2 regions of the Pseudoalteromonas sp. SR43-2 genome follow, and region 2 is predicted to be linked to the other one. Evidence: predicted binding sites of a transcription regulator. Region 2 holds the regulator's gene; the other holds the start of a gene.

Region 1 (9,663 bases), on a different contig from region 2:
TGCTGGCAAACCAATTGCAGTCATACGTGCATTGGTAATGTATTCAACGTACTGACATAAAATATGTTTATTTAAGCCAATCATCGAACCATCTTTAAATAAATACTCAGCCCACTCTTTTTCTTGCTCTGCAGCATCAACAAACATTTTAATTGCTTCGTCGCGGCACTGGGCAGCAACAATCGCCATTTCTGGATCGTCCTTACCATCTTGCATAATGTTTAAAATATGCTGAGTACCAGAAAGGTGAAGCGCTTCATCGCGTGCAATTAGCTTGATGATTTTAGCGTTACCTTCCATTAGCTCGCGCTCAGCAAATGCAAACGAACATGCAAAGCTTACGTAAAAGCGAATCGCTTCAAGAATATTTACCGACATCATAGCCAGGTAAAGTTTCTTTTTAAGCTCAAATAAATTAATGATAACTGTTTTACCGTTAATCTCGTGTTTGCCTTCACCGTATAAGTTGTAAAGCGATACAGAGTTAATTAAGTCATCGTAGTATTTAGTTACGGCATCAGCACGTTCGCTAATTTTATCGTTGCTAACAATGTCATCAAAAATAAGCTCAGGTGCTTGTGTTACGTTACGGATAATATGCGTATATGAGCGGCTGTGAATTGTTTCACTGAACGCCCACGTTTCTATCCATGTTTCAAGCTCTGGTAGCGATACAATTGGAAGTAGAGCCACGTTTGGCGAACGACCTTGTACACTATCAAGCAGTGTTTGGTATTTTAAGTTGCTTAAAAATATATGCTTTTCGTGATCTGGTAATGCTTGAAAGTCTAAACGGTCTTTACTTACATCTACTTCCTCAGGACGCCAAAAGAAAGACAGTTGCTTTTCAATTAACTTTTCAAAAATTGGGTATTTTTGTTGGTCGTAACGAGATACGTTTACAGTTTGGCCAAAAAACATTGGCTCTTGCATTTGGTTATTATGGTTTCGGCTAAAAGTAGTATAAGACATGTTTATCACTCAAAAAACTATCAGAAAAAGCGGGCTAAATGCCCGCTTAAAATAAAAATCAGCAGTTATATTTTACACGCGCCGCCTTCACAATCGTCATCTTCCACTTCTGGAGCATCTTCTTGTGAGTCTGAGGCGCCATCGCGAGTATTGTGGTAATACAAGGTTTTAACACCTAGTTTGTACGCGCTTAGTAAGTCTTTTAATAAGACTTGCATAGGTACTTTACCGCCTTCGAACTTGTTTGGATCATAATTTGTATTTGCAGAAATTGTTTGGTCAACAAATTTTTGCATTATGCCAACAAGCTGTAAATAACCATCGTTTGATGGAATGTCCCATAGTAGCTCGTACTGATCTTTTAAACGCTCATACTCAGGAACAACTTGTTTTAAAATACCGTCTTTACTTGCTTTAACGCTAATATGTCCACGTGGTGGCTCAATACCGTTAGTTGCGTTAGAGATTTGCGACGATGTTTCTGATGGCATTAATGCACTTAGTGTTGAGTTACGCATACCGTGCTCTTTAATACTTGCACGTAGTGTATCCCAATCAAGATGAAGTGGCTCATCACAAATTTTATCTAAATCACGTTTATACGTATCTGTTGGCATAATACCTTGTGAATACGTTGTTTCGTTAAACTTAGGACATGCGCCACGCTCTTTAGCAAGCTCGTTTGATGCTTTCATTAAGTAATATTGAATAGCTTCAAAGGTTTTATGCGTTAATGCATTAGCGCTGCCATCAGAATAACGTTTACCGTTTTTAGCTAGGTAGTATGCGTAGTTAATTACGCCTATTCCTAGTGTACGACGACCCATAGTTGCATTTTTAGCAGCCGGTACAGGGTAGTCTTGGAAATCAAGTAAGTTATCAAGTGCGCGTACTGCAAGTTCAGCTAGCTCTTCAAGCTCATCAAGTGACTCTATTGCACCTAAGTTAAACGCAGAAAGTGTACAAAGGGCAATTTCGCCTTCTTCGTCATTCACGTTATTAAGTGGCTTAGTTGGCAATGCAATTTCTAAACATAAGTTAGATTGGCGAATTGGGGCAACTTTAGAAATAAATGGGCTGTGCGTATTACAGTGATCCACATTTTGTAAATAAATACGACCAGTACTTGCACGCTCTTGCGCAAACATAGAGAAAAGCTCAATGGCTTTAATGCGTTTTTTACGAATAGACTCGTCTTGTTCGTATTTAACGTAAAGTGCGTCAAACTCAGCTTGGTCTTCAAAAAATGCATCATAAAGGCCAGGCACATCTGATGGGCTAAATAATGTAATGTAATCATCTTTAATTAAACGAGAGTACATTAATTTATTAAACTGTACGCCGTAATCTAGGTGGCGAACGCGGTTGTCATCTACACCACGGTTATTTTTAAGTACAAGTAGGTTCTCTACTTCTAAATGCCAAAGCGGGTAGAATAATGTTGCTGCGCCGCCACGTACACCACCTTGTGAACAACTTTTAACCGCTGTTTGAAAGTGCTTATAAAAAGGGATACAACCTGTGTGATACGCTTCGCCGTTACGAATATGGCTACCTAGCGCACGTATTCTACCTGCATTAATACCAATTCCCGCACGTTGTGAAACGTATTTAACAATAGCTGACGACGTTGCATTGATTGAATCAAGGCTGTCGCCACATTCAATTAATACACACGAGCTAAACTGGCGAGTAGGCGTACGTACACCCGACATAATTGGCGTTGGTAGAGATATTTTAAATAAAGATACTGCATCGTAAAAACGTTTAATGTAATCAGTACGTGTTTCACGTGGGTAATCTGAAAATAAGCTTGCCGCAACTAAAATATATAAAAACTGTGCACTTTCGTATATTTCACCCGATACACGGTTTTGAACGAGATACTTACCTTCAAGTTGCTTTACAGCAGCGTAGCTAAAGTTAAGATCGCGAGAATGATCAAGGTATGCATCAAGCTCATCTAACTCTTGCTCTGTGTAATCTACTAGTAAATGAGCATCGTAGCGTTTATCGCCAACCATTTTTGTTACGTGGTCAAATAAACGTGGTGGCTCAAATTGACCGTACGCTTTTTTACGTAAATGGAATACAGCTAAACGTGCAGCTAAGTATTGGTAATCAGGCGATTCTTTTGAAATCTGATCCGCTGCTGCTTTAATGATGGTTTCGTGAATGTCTTTAGTACGAATACCGTCGTAAAACTGAATGTGCGACTTTAATTCAACTTGCGAAACCGAAACGTTGTTTAAACCTTCGGCGGCCCACTCAATAACGCGATGGATCTTATCCAGATCAAGAGGCTCTTTACGCCCGTCACGTTTGCTTACAGATAACTGTTGGTTCATTTGCCTGTATTCCTTGGGAATTATGTATTTTGACCAATGCTTTATACCTCGCCGAGGCAAGGTATATACTCATTTATTATAAGTTTCGCCATATTTGCGAATTTAATTGAATAACATTTGGCCACAATATCTGGTGTTGTTCAATTTAGAGATCACAAGATAGTGTGGTCTGAGTTGTTTTGCAAGGGACATAATTGCCCCTATTTGTGGATAACTTCGGGATAACGTATTTGTGTTAGTAGACACTCACCTTCGAACAATCATTTAAGTTGAAATATGCAAAAATCAACTAATGATCTGCTAAATTTACGCATTTTAAAAATAAATTTTGACTGCTTTTTTTATCAGCAAGCTTTGCGTAAAAACTAACACAATCACAATATATAGTGTTTATTGATTAACATGGCACTATATATGGTTAAAACCATCAATTGGACTTTGCCAGTTAAAATCAGCATCCCAGCTGTTGGCTTCATCAATACTTGGTACGTAACCCCAAAGTGCCGTTGCTGTGTGCATACCTGCGGCTTTGCCTGCTTGTATGTCTCGCTGTGCATCACCAATGTACAAACAGCGTTTTGGTTGCACTCCCATAAGCTTTGCACAATGTAGCAGCGGTAAAGGGGATGGCTTAGCTTCAGCTAAGGTGTCGCCACTTATTACTACACTGGCATTTTTTAATGCGGGAATTGCTGCCACTAAAGGATCGGTTAAAAACCCAGGTTTGTTAGTCATGATCCCCCATTTGATCTTTTTTTGATCAAGGGCAATAAGCAACGATTCAATACCGCTGAAGCAACGTGTGTGATTTGCTATGTTTGCAGCGTATTCGTCAACTAATTGCTTAATAAGCTCGCTTTTGGGCTGTGCTTCCCATAACTCTTTATAACCAACCTCTAATAATGCGCCTGCGCCGTTAGATGCCGCAGGGCGGTATACATCACTACTAACTGGTCCTATTTTATTGTTAATAAGGACTGCGTTTAAAGCGGCACCTAAATCATCTGCGGTGTCGAGTAGAGTGCCGTCTAAATCAAATAAAAATGCATCGTACTCTATAAAGGGGTGGGGGGGTTGAGAGTTAGCCATTAAGCTAACTTCTCAAAATAAAGTATATAATTTACGCTAACGTCACTATTGAGCGTATATTGCTTTGATAGTGGATTATAAGAAAGCCCTGTACTTGCACGAACTTTTAAACCCGCTTGCTCTGCCCATGCAATAAGTTGTGCAGGTTTTATAAACTTTTTATGGTCGTGTGTACCTTCAGGCACCATTTTTAAAAGTTTTTCAGCGCCAACAATGGCGTATAAATATGCCTTAGGTGTTTTGTTCAGGGTTGAAAAAAACACATGCGCGCCTGGTTTTGCAAGTGCAGCTACAGCATGAATGATAGATGCTGGGTCGGGAACGTGCTCAAGCATTTCCATACAGGTTATTACATCAAAGCGCTCTGGGTGTTGCGATGCAAACTCTTCTGCTGGCACTTTTATGTAATCTACATTTACGCCAGTTTCTAAACTGTGCAACTTAGCAACAGTTAAAGGCTCTTGCCCCATGTCGATGCCAGTTACTTTTGCGCCCATGCGCGCCATACTTTGGCTTAAAATACCGCCACCACAGCCAACATCGAGTGTTTCTTTATCGAATAAACCTTGCGTTTTGTTTGCTATAAAGTCTAAACGTAACGGGTTAATTTCGTGAAGAGGTTTGAATTCTCCGTCTAGGTCCCACCAGCGCTCGGCGATGGCTTCAAATTTTGCTATTTCTACGTGATCTACATTTTGATGTTCGGTCATAAAATACTTCCTCGTCAATCTGAGGCCATTATATAGGGCTAAATTGATAAATCGCAAAGTTTTGCGCCTGTAAATTAAAATTAATTGTGATAGCATGGCTGTTAGAAATAATAACAATACTCTTAATACCCAATACCGGGTTGTTGAGAGCTGATACTGAAGGAATGTGATATCAAATGACTGATCTCGCCAATGAAATTCTGCCAGTCAATATTGAAGACGAGTTAAAAAACTCCTACTTAGATTACGCAATGAGCGTAATTGTAGGACGTGCATTACCAGACGTACGTGACGGCTTAAAACCTGTTCATCGCCGCGTTTTGTTTGCAATGAACGAGCTTAGTAATGACTGGAACAAGCCTTACAAAAAATCGGCCCGTGTGGTCGGTGACGTAATCGGTAAATACCACCCACACGGCGACAGTGCAGTTTATGACACGATAGTTCGTATGGCTCAGCCATTCTCACTGCGTTATATGCTAGTAGATGGCCAAGGTAACTTCGGTTCGGTTGATGGTGATTCAGCAGCGGCAATGCGTTATACAGAAGTACGTATGGCTAAAATGTCGCATGAGTTATTAGCCGATCTTGAAAAAGAAACGGTTGATTTCGTTCCTAACTACGACGGCACTGAGTTCATCCCTGATGTTTTACCAACGAAAGTTCCTAATTTATTAGTGAATGGTTCGTCAGGTATTGCAGTAGGTATGGCTACAAATATACCACCACATAACTTAACTGAAGTTGTAAATGGTTGTTTGGCACTTATTCAAAACCCAGATTTAACTATTTTAGAGTTAATGGATTATATTCCTGGTCCTGATTTCCCAACGGCTGCAATTATCAACGGTAAGAAGGGTATTGAACAAGCCTACTTAACTGGCCGTGGTAAAGTGTACATGCGTGCACGCGCCGACATCGAAACCGATGAAAAAACAGGCCGTGAAACAATCATCGTTCACGAAATTCCTTATCAAGTTAATAAAGCTCGTTTAATTGAAAAAATTGCTGAGCTGGTTAAAGATAAGAAAATTGAAGGTATTAGTGCGCTACGTGATGAATCAGATAAAGACGGTATGCGTATCGTTATTGAAATTAAACGTGGTGACGTAGGCGAAGTTATTTTAAACAACTTGTATTCACAAACTCAGTTACAAACTGTGTTTGGTATGAATATGGTTGCGCTAATTAATAACCAACCTAAATGTTTCAATTTAAAAGAAATGTTAGAAGAGTTTATTATTCACCGTCGTGAAGTAGTAACTCGTCGTACAGTATTTGATTTACGTAAAGCCCGTGACCGTGCACACACGCTTGAAGGCTTAGCGATTGCGCTTGCAAACATTGACCCAATTATCGAACTTATTCGTAAATCCCCTACACCTGCTGAAGCTAAAATTGCTTTAACAGCGCGTCCGTGGGAATTAGGTAATGTACAAGGTATGCTTGAAAAAGCAGGTGAAGATAATGTTGCTCGTCCAGATTGGTTAGCAAGCGAACTTGGTATTCGCGATGGTCAATATTATATCTCTGAGCAACAAGCTCAAGCAATTCTTGATTTGCGTTTACATAAGCTAACAGGTCTTGAACACGAAAAAATCTTGACCGAATACCAAGCGTTATTAGAACTAATTGCTGAACTACTTTATATTTTGGCAACTCCTGAGCGTTTAATGGAAGTTATTCGTGACGAGCTAGTTGAAATTAAAGAGCAATATGGTGATGAGCGTCGCACTGAAATTAATGCAGCTGCTCACGATATCAGCCTTGAAGACTTAATTACTGAAGAAAACGTAGTCGTAACGCTTTCTCACGAAGGTTATGTGAAGTATCAGGCATTGTCTGATTACGAAGCACAGCGTCGTGGTGGTAAAGGTAAGTCAGCAACGAAGATGAAAGATGAAGATTTCATCGAGCGTCTATTAGTTGCAAATACACACGATACTATATTGTGTTTCTCTACGGCCGGTCGTTTATATTGGCTTAAAGTGTATCAGTTACCACTAGCGAGTCGTGCAGCGCGCGGTAAGCCAATTGTTAACTTGTTACCACTTGAAGCTGATGAACGTATTACTGCTATATTGCCAGTACGCGAGTACGCAGAAGATAAATACATCTTTATGGCAACAGCATTTGGTACAGTTAAGAAAACACCATTAACGGCTTACAGTCGTCAACGTGCAAGCGGTATTATTGCTGTTAACTTAAATGATGGCGATAGCCTGATTGGGGTGGATATTACCGATGGTAGCAACGAAATTATGTTGTTCACTGATGCAGGTAAAGTTGTACGCTTTAAAGAAGCTGAAGAAACAACAGTTGTTGATGAAAACGGTAACCCAGTATTAGACGAAGAAGGTAACCCTGAGATTCGCTTCAAAGGTGTTCGCCCAATGGGTCGTACTGCTACAGGTGTTCGTGGTATTAAAATGGCCGATGATCAACGCGTAGTATCGTTAATTGTACCAAAAACTGACGGTGCTATTTTAACGGTTACTGAAAATGGTTACGGTAAGCGTACACAACTTGAAGATTACCCATCTAAGAGCCGTGCAACACAGGGTGTTGTATCTATCAAGGTGAGTGAGCGTAACGGTGCTGTTGTTGGTGCTGTACAAGTTGATGACAACGACGAAATCATGATTATTTCAAACCGTGGTACCTTAGTACGTACTCGCGTTAATGAAGTTTCTACGGTTGGACGTAACACCCAAGGTGTTATTTTGATCAGAACTATTGACGAAGAGCAAGTAGTTGGTTTACAACGTATAGAAGAAATTGAAGTTACAGAAAGTGACTTGATTGATATTGAAGACGTTGAAACTGTAGATACGGTTATTGATGAAGTAGCGGATGATAATCCTCCTTCAGAATAATTGATATTGAAAAAGCGGCCTTGGCCGCTTTTTTTAATGTTGTTGAAAAAAATTAATAGGGTGTGAAGTTATATTCATTCATTAAAACTCAAAGGTTTAATGGGTGGGTATTGAGCGTTCATGCTTAGTAGTTAAATTACTGGAATGAGGCAAAGGTAATGAGTAAATATAATTTTTGTGCGGGGCCAGCTATGCTTCCGCAAGCGGTTATGAAAAAAGCACAAAAAGAGTTTCTAGATTGGCAAGATTTAGGTGTGTCTGTGATGGAAATAAGCCATCGTAGCAAAGAGTTTTTAGCCCTTACAGCTAAATGTGAAGCCAGCCTTCGTCGCCTGATGAATATCAGTGATGAATTTGAAGTGCTGTTTATGCATGGTGGTGGTCGTGGTCAGTTTAGTGCTGTGCCGTTAAATTTACACCAAGAAGGCAAAGTTGCGGTTTATTGCGAAAACGGCGTGTGGTCAAAAAGTGCAACAGACGAGGCCAACAAGTTTACTCAAGCAACCTCTATTGATGTGCGTAATGACGCCAATGGCGAGTTTTCTATTAAACAGGTTGCTGATTGGGTTTTACCAGAAGATGCATCTTACATTCACTATTGCCCTAACGAAACGGTTGACGGCTTAGAAATTTTTGATGTACCAAGCCACCCAACAGCACCGATCGTTGCTGATATGTCGTCAACTATTTTATCACGCGAGATAGACGTTAATAAATTTGATTTAATTTACGCTGGTGCGCAAAAAAATATCGGTCCGTCGGGCATATCAATCGTTATTGTTCGTAAAGCATTACTTGAGCGTGAAGGCTTACCTAAGCCAGGCATTTTAGATTACGCATTAGAAGCAAAACAAGGCAGTATGTTTAACACGCCTCCTACATTTGCTTGGTATTTAGCTGCTGAAGTATTTCAATGGCTTGAAAGTAATGGTGGCGTAAAAGCGATGGAAGTTCAAAATATTGCTAAAGCGCAGCTACTTTATGACTTTATTGATGAATCGAGCTTTTATACCAATAAAGTAGCTAAACATTGCCGTTCACGTATGAATGTTCCGTTTTGGCTTAATGATGAAAGCTTAAATGATAAGTTTGTTGCTCAGTCTAAAGATGCAGGGTTACTAGCTCTTGAAGGCCACAGAATTGTGGGCGGTATGCGCGCAAGTATTTATAACGCAATGCCTATTGAAGGTGTTCAAGCACTTGTAGACTTTATGGCTGCTTTTGCAAAGGAGCACAGCTAATGGAGCAGCTTCGTTTAGAACCTATTTCTAGAGTAAATGGCACAGTAACCCTACCAGGTTCAAAGAGTCTATCGAACAGAATTTTATTATTAGCAGCACTTGCAAGCGGTACTACCGTTGTAGAAAACTTACTTGATAGTGACGATATACGCCATATGCTGGGCGCCTTAAAGTTATTAGGTGTAAATGTAACTTTAAATGATGACCGCACTGTAGCCACCGTAGAGGGTGTTAGTGGTGTGTTTAATACGCCGACTGAGCCATTGTTTTTAGGTAATGCGGGTACTGCTTATAGACCTTTAACGGCAGTACTTGCTGCCGTTGCTGGTAAGTACGAGCTAATAGGCGAGCCACGTATGGAAGAGCGCCCGATAGGGCACTTGGTTGACGCGCTGCAAGCATTGGGTGGTGATGTTACTTATACAAA
Region 2 (9,663 bases):
TAAAATAACTAAAGCACCTTCATTTTTAGCGATATAAGCCATTGCTTCAGAAAGACCCCAGCTACGGTCAGCACTTCTGTCTGAAAGTAGAATATCATTAAAGGTACTTTGCAAATGTACACGCACATTTGTCGGCTCTTGATCTTTTATATCGCCTTTGAGTAATACGTAATGTAATTGGCCGTCAATTGTGTCTTTGTAAGTAACTAAATCAAATTCACCATGAACAGTTGGTAACTTACATTTTGCTACTTGCTCAATTGTTGTTTCGTTTAAGTTGCGGTATTCGATTAAATCAGCAATGGTGCCAATTTTAATATCGTGCTCTTTCGCAAAAACTTCTAAATCAGGGCGACGTGCCATAGTGCCGTCAGCATTAAGTATTTCAACAATAACAGATGATGCTTCAAGCCCAGCTAAACGCGCTAAATCACAGCCAGCTTCAGTGTGTCCTGCGCGAGTTAATACGCCACCAGGTTGCGCCATAATAGGAAAAATATGACCAGGCTGAACAATATCACTTGGGACTGCGCCTTTAGCTATAGCCGCTTGCACTGTACGCGCTCTATCTGCTGCTGAAATACCGGTTGTAACACCTTTTGATGCTTCTATCGACATTGTAAAGTTAGTCGAAAATGCTGCACCATTGTTTTTAACCATTAACGGTAAATCAAGTTGCTCGCAACGCTCTTGCGTCATGGTTAAACAAATTAAACCACGGCCATGGGTAGCCATGAAATTAATCGCTTCTGCGCTAATATGCTCAGCAGCTATTATTAAATCGCCTTCATTTTCTCTATCTTCATCATCCATTAAAATAACCATTTTACCGGCTTTAATATCGTCGATGATTTCTTGCGCACTGTGTAAATTCATAAATTTGCTCGTGTAAGTTGTCAGTTTCGTTATTTAATAAAACCCGCTTTAGCGAGTAAGCTCATCGAAATATCAGAGCCCGTTGGTTGCTCTGCACCCTTTATAAGGCGCTCTAAATAACGTGCAATTTGATCGACTTCTAAATTAACTTGAGTACCTACTTTAAAATGAGCAATTGTGGTTTGCTCACTCGTGTGTGGGACAATTGTTAATTTGAATTTATTACCCTCTACAGCGTTTACTGTCAGGCTTATACCATCAATACATACCGAACCTTTGTACGGAATGTATTTCATTAAATTTTCGTCAGTTGTAAGCCAATATTCTGTTGCTCTGGCGTTTGCTGTAATACTTGTAATCGTTGCGATACCATCAACATGGCCAGATACTAAATGACCGCCTAAACGAGAAACAGGTTGCATGGCTTTTTCAAGATTCACCGTTTGTCCTAAAGCATAGTGAGCAAAACCGGTCAAACTAATCGTCTCATTAGATAAATCCGCACTAAAACCATCAATATGTTTATCAACTACAGTTAAGCAAACACCATTAGTTGCAATGCTGTCACCTAACTTTACGTCTGTCATATCAAGATCAGCACTTTGGATACGAATGGCTAAGTCGCCTTGTTTTTTTTGTAATAAAGCAATTTTGCCTGTGGCTTCTATTATCCCAGTAAACATAGCACTACTCTTTTTATTAAGTGATTTTAATGAGTTTTGACGCGGTGATACGTAAATCGTCACCAATGCGCGCACATTCATTAAATGTTAAATCAACGGTGTTTTGCATACTCGTCAATTCAGGAAAATTAACTAAACTTTTTGCATCATGGCCCATTAGTTTAGGCGCTAAATAAAAAACAAACTCGTCAACTAAATTAAGCTCTGTCATTTTACCAGCAAGTGTTGCGCCAGCTTCAAGCCAAACATTATTAAACTGCAGTTGCCCAAGTTTTTCTAAAACGGCTTGTAAATCAACTTTACCGTTACTTTCACTGACTTCAATATGCTTTACAAAATGCGGCCATTGCAATGATTTATCAACCTTAGTCGTAAATATTATTACATCACTTTGGATTTCAAATAAAGCAAGGTCAGGTGTTAAACGGTTTTGAGAGTCAATTATAACACGCACAGGCTGGCGAAGCGGCAAATCTGTAGGTAGTGTGCACGGTAACTCACTTAATCGCACATTAAGTTTAGCATCATCGACTAACACTGTATCGGCACCGGTTAAAATAGCACAGCTTTGCGCTCGGTATAATTGTACGTCTTGTCGAGCCGCAGGACTTGTGATCCACTTACTTTGCCCATTTTTAAGGGCTGTTTTACCATCTATACTTGCTGCCATTTTACAGGTCACATAAGGTAAGCCTTGTTCCATTCGCTTAAAAAAGCCAACGTTAAGTGCTCGCGCTTGTGATTCGAGTAACCCATAAGCAACGTCAATACCGGCATCGCTCAGTATTTTAAGGCCTTTGCCAGCAACTTGTGGGTTTGTATCTACCATAGCGGCAATTACTTTTACCACACCGGCAGCTTTTAAGCCTTCGGCGCACGGTGGCGTACGGCCATAATGACTACATGGTTCAAGCGTTACATAAGCCGTTGCACCTTGTGCATTTTTTCCAGCGACAGCCAGTGCATTTACTTCAGCATGGCCTTGACCTGCTAATTGATGAAAACCCTCACCAATTATTTGATTATTTTTAACTAATACACAGCCAACATTAGGATTAGGCGTTGTAGTAAATCGCCCTTTTTTGGCAAGTTCTATGGCGCGTGCCATATACATTTCATCATGTTCGGTAAAAGTAGTTTGGCTTTGCATTGTTACTCCCCTAAACGGGCAATTTCTTCGCCAAATTCGCGTATATCTTCAAACGATCGATAAACAGAGGCAAATCTTACGTACGCTACTTTATCGAGCTTTTTGAGGGCTTCCATAATGCACTCACCCACCAAATGGCTTGAAATTTCTCGTTCGCCTGTAGCACGCAACTGCGATTTTATTATATTCACCACTTCATCTACTTGCTCTGTGCTCACTGGACGTTTTTCGAGTGCGCGATTTAAGCCATTTAATAATTTATCTTCGTTAAATGGTTCGCGGCTGCCGTCTTGTTTAATAACACGAGGCATAACCAGTTCAGCGCCTTCAAATGTAGTAAAGCGCTCGTGGCAGTCGTTGCACTCACGGCGCCTGCGAACTTGGTGGCCTCCGCCGACTAGGCGAGAATCAATAACTTTAGTATCTTTTGCGGTACAAAATGGGCAATGCATAGCTCGGTACTTCCGTTTTAAAACAAAAAAGACCGCTAAATAGCGGCCTTTTATCTTAGCAAAAAACTAAACAGTTGTGATCTAAATTACTACTGCTTATGCAATTAAGCGTATACAGGTAATTTTGCACAAATAGCTTTTACTTTTTCTTTAACTTGCGCCTGTACAGATTCATCAGTGATGTTATCTAGTACGTCACAAATCCAGCCAGCAAGCTCTTTTGATTCTTCTTCTTTAAAACCACGACGAGTAATTGCAGGAGAACCAATACGCAAACCAGATGTTACAAACGGAGAACGTGGATCGTTTGGCACTGAGTTTTTATTAACTGTGATGTTAGCGTTACCAAGGGCTGCATCTGCATCTTTACCAGTAATATCTTTATCGATTAAATCGAGTAGGAATAAGTGGTTTTCAGTTTTGTCAGATACGATTTTGTAGCCGCGCTCTTGCATAACAGCAACCATTACTTGTGCATTTTTAACAACTTGTGTTTGGTATGTTTTAAACTCTGGTTGAAGCGCTTCTTTAAATGCCACTGCTTTTGCTGCAATAACATGACATAAAGGACCGCCTTGACCACCAGGAAAAACTGCGCTGTTAAGCTTTTTATAGATAGCTTCGTCGCCACATGCAGAGATAATTAAACCACCACGAGGACCAGCAAGTGTTTTATGCGTAGTTGTAGTTACAACATGTGCATGAGGAACTGGGCTTGGGTAAACGCCTGCCGCAATTAAACCTGCAACGTGAGCCATATCAACAAACAGGTAAGCACCTACTTTGTCAGCAATTTCACGGAATTTAGCCCAATCAACAATACCTGAGTATGCTGAAAAACCACCAATGATCATCTTTGGTTTATGCTCAAGTGCTAGCGCTTCAACCTGTGCGTAATCAATTTCGCCCGTTGTTTCATCTAGTCCGTATTGAATTGCATTGTAAAGCTTACCAGAGAAACTTACGTGTGATCCGTGAGTTAAGTGACCACCATGAGCTAAGCTCATACCAAGTACAGTGTCGCCTGCTTCTAATAGCGCTAGAAAAACAGCAGCATTAGCTTGCGAACCAGCATGTGGCTGTACGTTTGCGTAGTCAGAACCAAATAACTCGTTAGCACGGTCAATTGCTAATTGTTCAACAACATCAACATGCTCACAACCGCCATAATAACGTTTACCAGGGTAACCTTCTGCGTATTTATTTGTAAGCTGTGAACCCTGCGCTTCTAGTACGCGTGGGCTACAGTAGTTTTCTGAAGCGATTAGTTCAATGTGCTCTTCTTGGCGAGCAGTTTCTTTGTTTATCGCGTCAAATAACTCTGGATCAAAATCCGAAATATTCATGCTACGTTCTAACATTGGGGTCTCCTAGGGCAACGTGTATGGTGTTTTTTTAGAGGCTTTATTGTACGCTTTAAACGACTCTTTGCCTACGCTCTTAAGTTGAGGATATTTAAACAGGGATTGAAACTATTTCACAGACTTTTTAAGATGATATTTTCTTATAAAACCATAACGATTTTAAATGAATGCTATTTCCTACATTTAATTAGTAAATGCAATTCACTAGCTTTAATAGCCTAAAGTTATAAAAAAAGGCGGCTTAACCGCCTTTTTGAATTAATTAACTTAGCCAAGTTTAGCAAGTATTTCTGTACGTAATGCGTCGTAATCGGCCTTTATATCGCTTGCTAGGCATGGTTTTGCTAGTGCGTCGCTAAGTGGTTTTGGCATACCTAATTCAATATTTAAAATACCCTCTACGCTTTCTTTAAACTTAGCAGGGTGAGCTGTGGCTAAAAAGATACCCGCGGCCCCTGGCGCTCGATTTTCAACAAGACCTTGGTACGCAATAGCAGTGTGAGGCTCTGCAACATAACCCGTTTGTTGAATTTTTTTCATCACCGATTGCGTGTCTTCCTCGTTTACGCTAGTTGAATAAAAGTTATCGTAGCTAAACCAGTTATTATCTAACATTGTTTGCACACGCGGCCAGTTGTTTGGCTTACTTACATCCATTGCATTTGAAAGCGACTCAAGTGTTGCGTTTGGCGTCCAGGTTTTATCAAGCATAAAGCGCGGCACAGTATCATTTTGGTTGGTTGTTGCACTTAATTTACCTACAGGTAAGCCAATAACCGCACCAATCATTGCAGCACATACATTACCAAAGTTGCCACTTGGCACTGATATATGCGCTGTAGCGCGTTTTTCTTTTGGTAGTTGTGCAATGGCCTCAAAGTAATAACAAACCTGAGCAACTAAACGGCTAATATTAATTGAATTAGCAGAATTAAGCCCAAGTGTTGATTTAACTTCTTCATCTAAAAAGGCATTTTTAACCAACTCTTGGCAATCATCAAAACTGCCATCAACTGCGTAACAATGAATATTGTTACCTAACGTAGTAAATAGCTTTTGCTGAGCAAGTGAAATTTTGCCTTTAGGATATAAGATGACAACATCGATATTCGGCTTGTTATAAAAAGCATGCGCAACGGCTGCACCAGTATCGCCCGATGTTGCAGTTAAAATAGTTACTTTTTCATCTTTATTAAATTGCGCTAAACACTCAGCCATAAAGCGACCACCAAAGTCTTTAAACGCAAGCGTAGGACCATGAAACAACTCTAAGCAGTATGTATTCTCTTCAACTTCCACCAGCTTAACTGGAAAGTTAAATGCATTTTTAACCATTTGTGCCACAGTGTCGCTTGGCAGCTCATCACCAATTAGGTGAGATAATATTTTGCCACTGCGTGTAACAAAGTCCATATCAAGCAATGCATCAACATCGGACAGTGGGGCAAGGGATTCTGGGAAAAACACACCTTGATTACGACCCAAACCTGTTTTTACGGCTTCAACGAACGACACTTTTTGTGAGCTATCTTTTAAATTATGTAATTGCATGACTACCTATCCTATAAAACTGTTAATTGACGCGTGCCGTCGTTATCTAATTTACAAATGTGGCAAAAGCCTTGCTCGTTAATGTAATTTGCCTCTAACCACTGCGCGCATTGCTTTGCAGCTTCAAGTGTTTTACATACACTAAACAAGGTAGGTCCTGCGCCCGAAATACTCACTATTTCAGCGCCCAACGCTGGTAAGCTTGCTTTGGCTTCACTAAAACCTTTAATAAGCGGTGCGCGGTAAGGTTCTGCTATTTCATCTTTCATTATGCTCAGCGCATCGTCAAAACGATTAGTCAACAGTAAGCTACTAAATGCCGATAAACGCTGTGCAAACTCAACACTTGCATGCATGCTCAACTCTTTTGGTAAAACCGAGCGCGCTTTTGCAGTGTTGAGTGAAAAACCAGGGAACGCAGCAACGTAGTACCAATTTTCATCAACAGGCAGTGCAATCGATTTATCAGGGATTAAATCACCTGTTAATTGCAAACCACCTAAATAGCATGGCGTGATGTTGTCGTAATGACGACCACCGCTCACTACAGCTTCAAAGTCAGCCATAAGCTCAATAAGCTCAACCCGACTTAAGTTAGTTTGTGCAAACTTATCAAGGGCAGCAAAGGTAGCCACGACCGAGCATGCACTAGAACCAAGTCCAGATCCAATTGGTAAATTCTTTTTAAGCTCGAGCTTTACGCTTGGCATATCAGGCGCAACATGCACTCTAAAATGTACTAAACACTGGTACGCTAAGTTTTCATTCGCATCACTTGGTAACTTGTGAGCGTAGTCGCCAGTACAAATAAATTCGTCACTTGGTGCTGCACTTACAACGGCTACATCGCCTAATAAACTACCATCAATTGGCGCAAGCGCTGCGCCAAGTGCATCAAAACCTACTGCAAAATTACCAATAGACGCCGGAGCATATACTTCAATCATAACGAGCTCCTAGCGCGATAGCGTTTTTAAAATATCAGCAAATACACCCGCTGCTGTTACTTCAGAGCCGGCACCATAACCACGAATTACAAACGGACGTGGCTGGTAGTATTGGCTTAAAATAGCAAGCGCGTTTTCGCCATCGCGAATTACATTAAGCGCATGTTTTTCATCAACAGCCTCAATACCTACTTTACAGTGACCTTCTTTAATTGTACCTACATAACGAAGTACCTTTCCTTCGCTCGCAGCACTTTGAATGCGGTCATTAAAATCAGCATCTAGGCTTGGTAGTTTTGCCATAAACTCATCAACGCTATCACCTTGTGCAAAACCTTGTGGTAATACTGACTCAACTTCAATATCGCTTAGCTCCAACTTCATACCGGCTTCGCGAGCAATGATCAGTAACTTACGTGCTACATCGGTACCCGATAAATCATCACGAGGATCTGGCTCAGTAAAACCGCTTTCTTTAGCTTTAATAGTTGCCTCAGAAAGTGATAAACCATCTTGAAGTGCGCCAAACATATACGAAAGTGAGCCTGATAAAATACCGCTAAACTCTAGTAACTCATCACCTGCACCAAATAATGACTGTAAGTTATCGATTACTGGTAAACCTGCACCAACGTTAGTTTCGTATAAAAATTTACGATTATTCTTTTGCGTAGCAGCTATTAAATCTTGGTAATACGTGTATGAGCTTGTTGTCGCTTTTTTATTAGCTGCAACCACATGAAAACCTGCATTTAAAAAGTCTACATACTGCGCAGCAAGTGCATCTGAAGATGTACAATCTACTAATACCGGATTCACTAAGTGGTTTTGCTTAACAAATTGCTCTACTAATTTTAAATCAAATGCTTGCTCAGATGAGGCCAATTTTTGCTGCCAATCACTAAAAGCGATGCCTTCGTTATCAAGGTGTAATTGACGAGAGTTAGCAACACCATACAAGTTAAGTTTAATATTACGCTTTTCAAGCCAAGCTTGCTGGCGCTCAAGCTGATTAATAAGCTCTTGCCCTACTAAGCCACAACCTAGTAAAAACACATCAATTGACGGCACATGCGTGAAAAAGTTTTCATGGCATATTTTTACAGCGTCATTACATAACTCACCATCAATTACCGCAGAAATAGCACTTTCTGTAGAATCCTGTGCAATTGCCACAATATTTACTTGCGCTTGTGCAAGCGATGCAAAAAACTTAGCCGCTAAGCCACGGTGTGCGCGCATGTTGTCGCCCACTAAAGTAACAATGGCTAAATTACGCTGTACTTGTACAGGCTCAATAAGCCCTGCTTGTAATTCAAGCTCAAATGCAGTTTGTAGCGCATCGAGTGCAAGTGCTAGGTCTGTTTCGTGCACACAAAAACTAATACTAAATTCACATGATGATTGCGTGATCAATACAATTGATACGTTATCGTGAGCAAGCGCGTTAAATACCTTAGACGCCATGCCTACTTTACCTTTCATGCCTGGGCCTGAAACAGTTAACATTGCAAGGTCTTGTAAGCTAGAAAGCGCTTTTACGGGCTCATCAGATGAATAATCGTTACCAATTAATGAGCCTTGTGCGTCTGGGTTATGCGTATTTTTAATTTCACATGGCACGCCTGCTTTAGCACACGGTAAAATTGTTTTTGGGTGAAGTACTTTTGCACCAAAGTAAGAAAGCTCCATCGCTTCTTTATAAGATAAAAAATCTACTTTAGTGGCTTTTTTAATATAACGAGGATCAGCGCTATATACGCCATCAACGTCAGTCCAAATTTGGCAAATCTCAGCTTCTAAACATGCCGCAGCAATAGCTGCTGAGTAATCTGAACCATTACGGCCAAGCGTTGTAAGCTCACCTTTATCATTACTCGCCGTAAAACCAGGCATAATATAAATAGTTGCAGGGTTTTCTTTAAGCACAGCTTGAAAGCGAGCTTTACTTGCCACTAAATCAGCTTCTGCATCAATGTAGCCACCAGTTGAAGCAATACAGCTTGTTGCTTCTAAGTACCTTGCATCTTGTGAGCTCAATAAAGCCTGCATCAAAGAAACGCTAACGCGCTCTCCAAAGCTAATTACAAATGCGCGAACTTGATCAGGGCAACACTGTATAAGCGACACGCCATCTAATTTATTTTTAAGTTCCCTTAGGTCTGGCCAGCTTGTAACTACTACGCCACTTTTTTCAACGTCAGCTTTTAGGCCTTCACAGCGACTCGCTAATGCTTGCCATTGCTGCGAAAAATCTAAGCCTTGCTCTGTAGCACTTGCAAGTGCAACTAGCGAATCGGTCATTCCACCTGGAGCAGAAAGCACCAATAACATTTCATCTTTTAACTGTGCTTTAACTAACTGAGCTACCTGTTGTAAGCATGCATAATCGGCAAGTGAAGACCCACCAAATTTTAAAACTCGCATTGTTTATGTTCCTCATCCCATAAAACGAAAAAAGGCCTGTGTTCTAAGTGAACACAGGCCTTTAAATTTGTTGCACCGACCTATGCCACTATCCAGTAAGAATGATGGTTGTAATAATAATGGTCAGTACGCGATTAATTGTTTTCATATGTTAAGACTGCCTTAACAAAGGCTATGCTGTCAACCCTAAATTAAAAGATAAAACAGCCTTTT

Evidence for each region. Region 2 encodes NrdR, which represses ribonucleotide reductase genes. Its sites were predicted from a motif close to AAACACNANATNTNGTGTTT; they were not measured.
Region 1: the regulator NrdR is predicted to act here: its motif matches at 3,440-3,459, upstream of nrdA (class 1a ribonucleoside-diphosphate reductase subunit alpha).

What each region holds. Positions count from the first base shown of each region.
Region 1 is NZ_JACJED010000023.1:18,519-28,181, forward strand. It holds gene nrdB (class Ia ribonucleoside-diphosphate reductase subunit beta) at 1-972, opposite strand, end outside; gene nrdA (class 1a ribonucleoside-diphosphate reductase subunit alpha) at 1,038-3,320, opposite strand; gene H5120_RS17095 (HAD-IA family hydrolase) at 3,729-4,409, opposite strand; gene ubiG (bifunctional 2-polyprenyl-6-hydroxyphenol methylase/3-demethylubiquinol 3-O-methyltransferase UbiG) at 4,409-5,119, opposite strand; gene gyrA (DNA topoisomerase (ATP-hydrolyzing) subunit A) at 5,296-7,995, shown strand; gene serC (3-phosphoserine/phosphohydroxythreonine transaminase) at 8,154-9,236, shown strand; gene aroA (3-phosphoshikimate 1-carboxyvinyltransferase) at 9,236-9,663, shown strand, end outside.
Region 2 is NZ_JACJED010000006.1:19,168-28,830, forward strand. It holds gene ribBA (bifunctional 3,4-dihydroxy-2-butanone-4-phosphate synthase/GTP cyclohydrolase II) at 1-876, opposite strand, end outside; gene H5120_RS06775 (riboflavin synthase) at 906-1,559, opposite strand; gene ribD (bifunctional diaminohydroxyphosphoribosylaminopyrimidine deaminase/5-amino-6-(5-phosphoribosylamino)uracil reductase RibD) at 1,576-2,709, opposite strand; gene nrdR (transcriptional regulator NrdR) at 2,712-3,161, opposite strand; gene glyA (serine hydroxymethyltransferase) at 3,266-4,522, opposite strand; gene thrC (threonine synthase) at 4,793-6,076, opposite strand; gene thrB (homoserine kinase) at 6,088-7,023, opposite strand; gene thrA (bifunctional aspartate kinase/homoserine dehydrogenase I) at 7,033-9,450, opposite strand.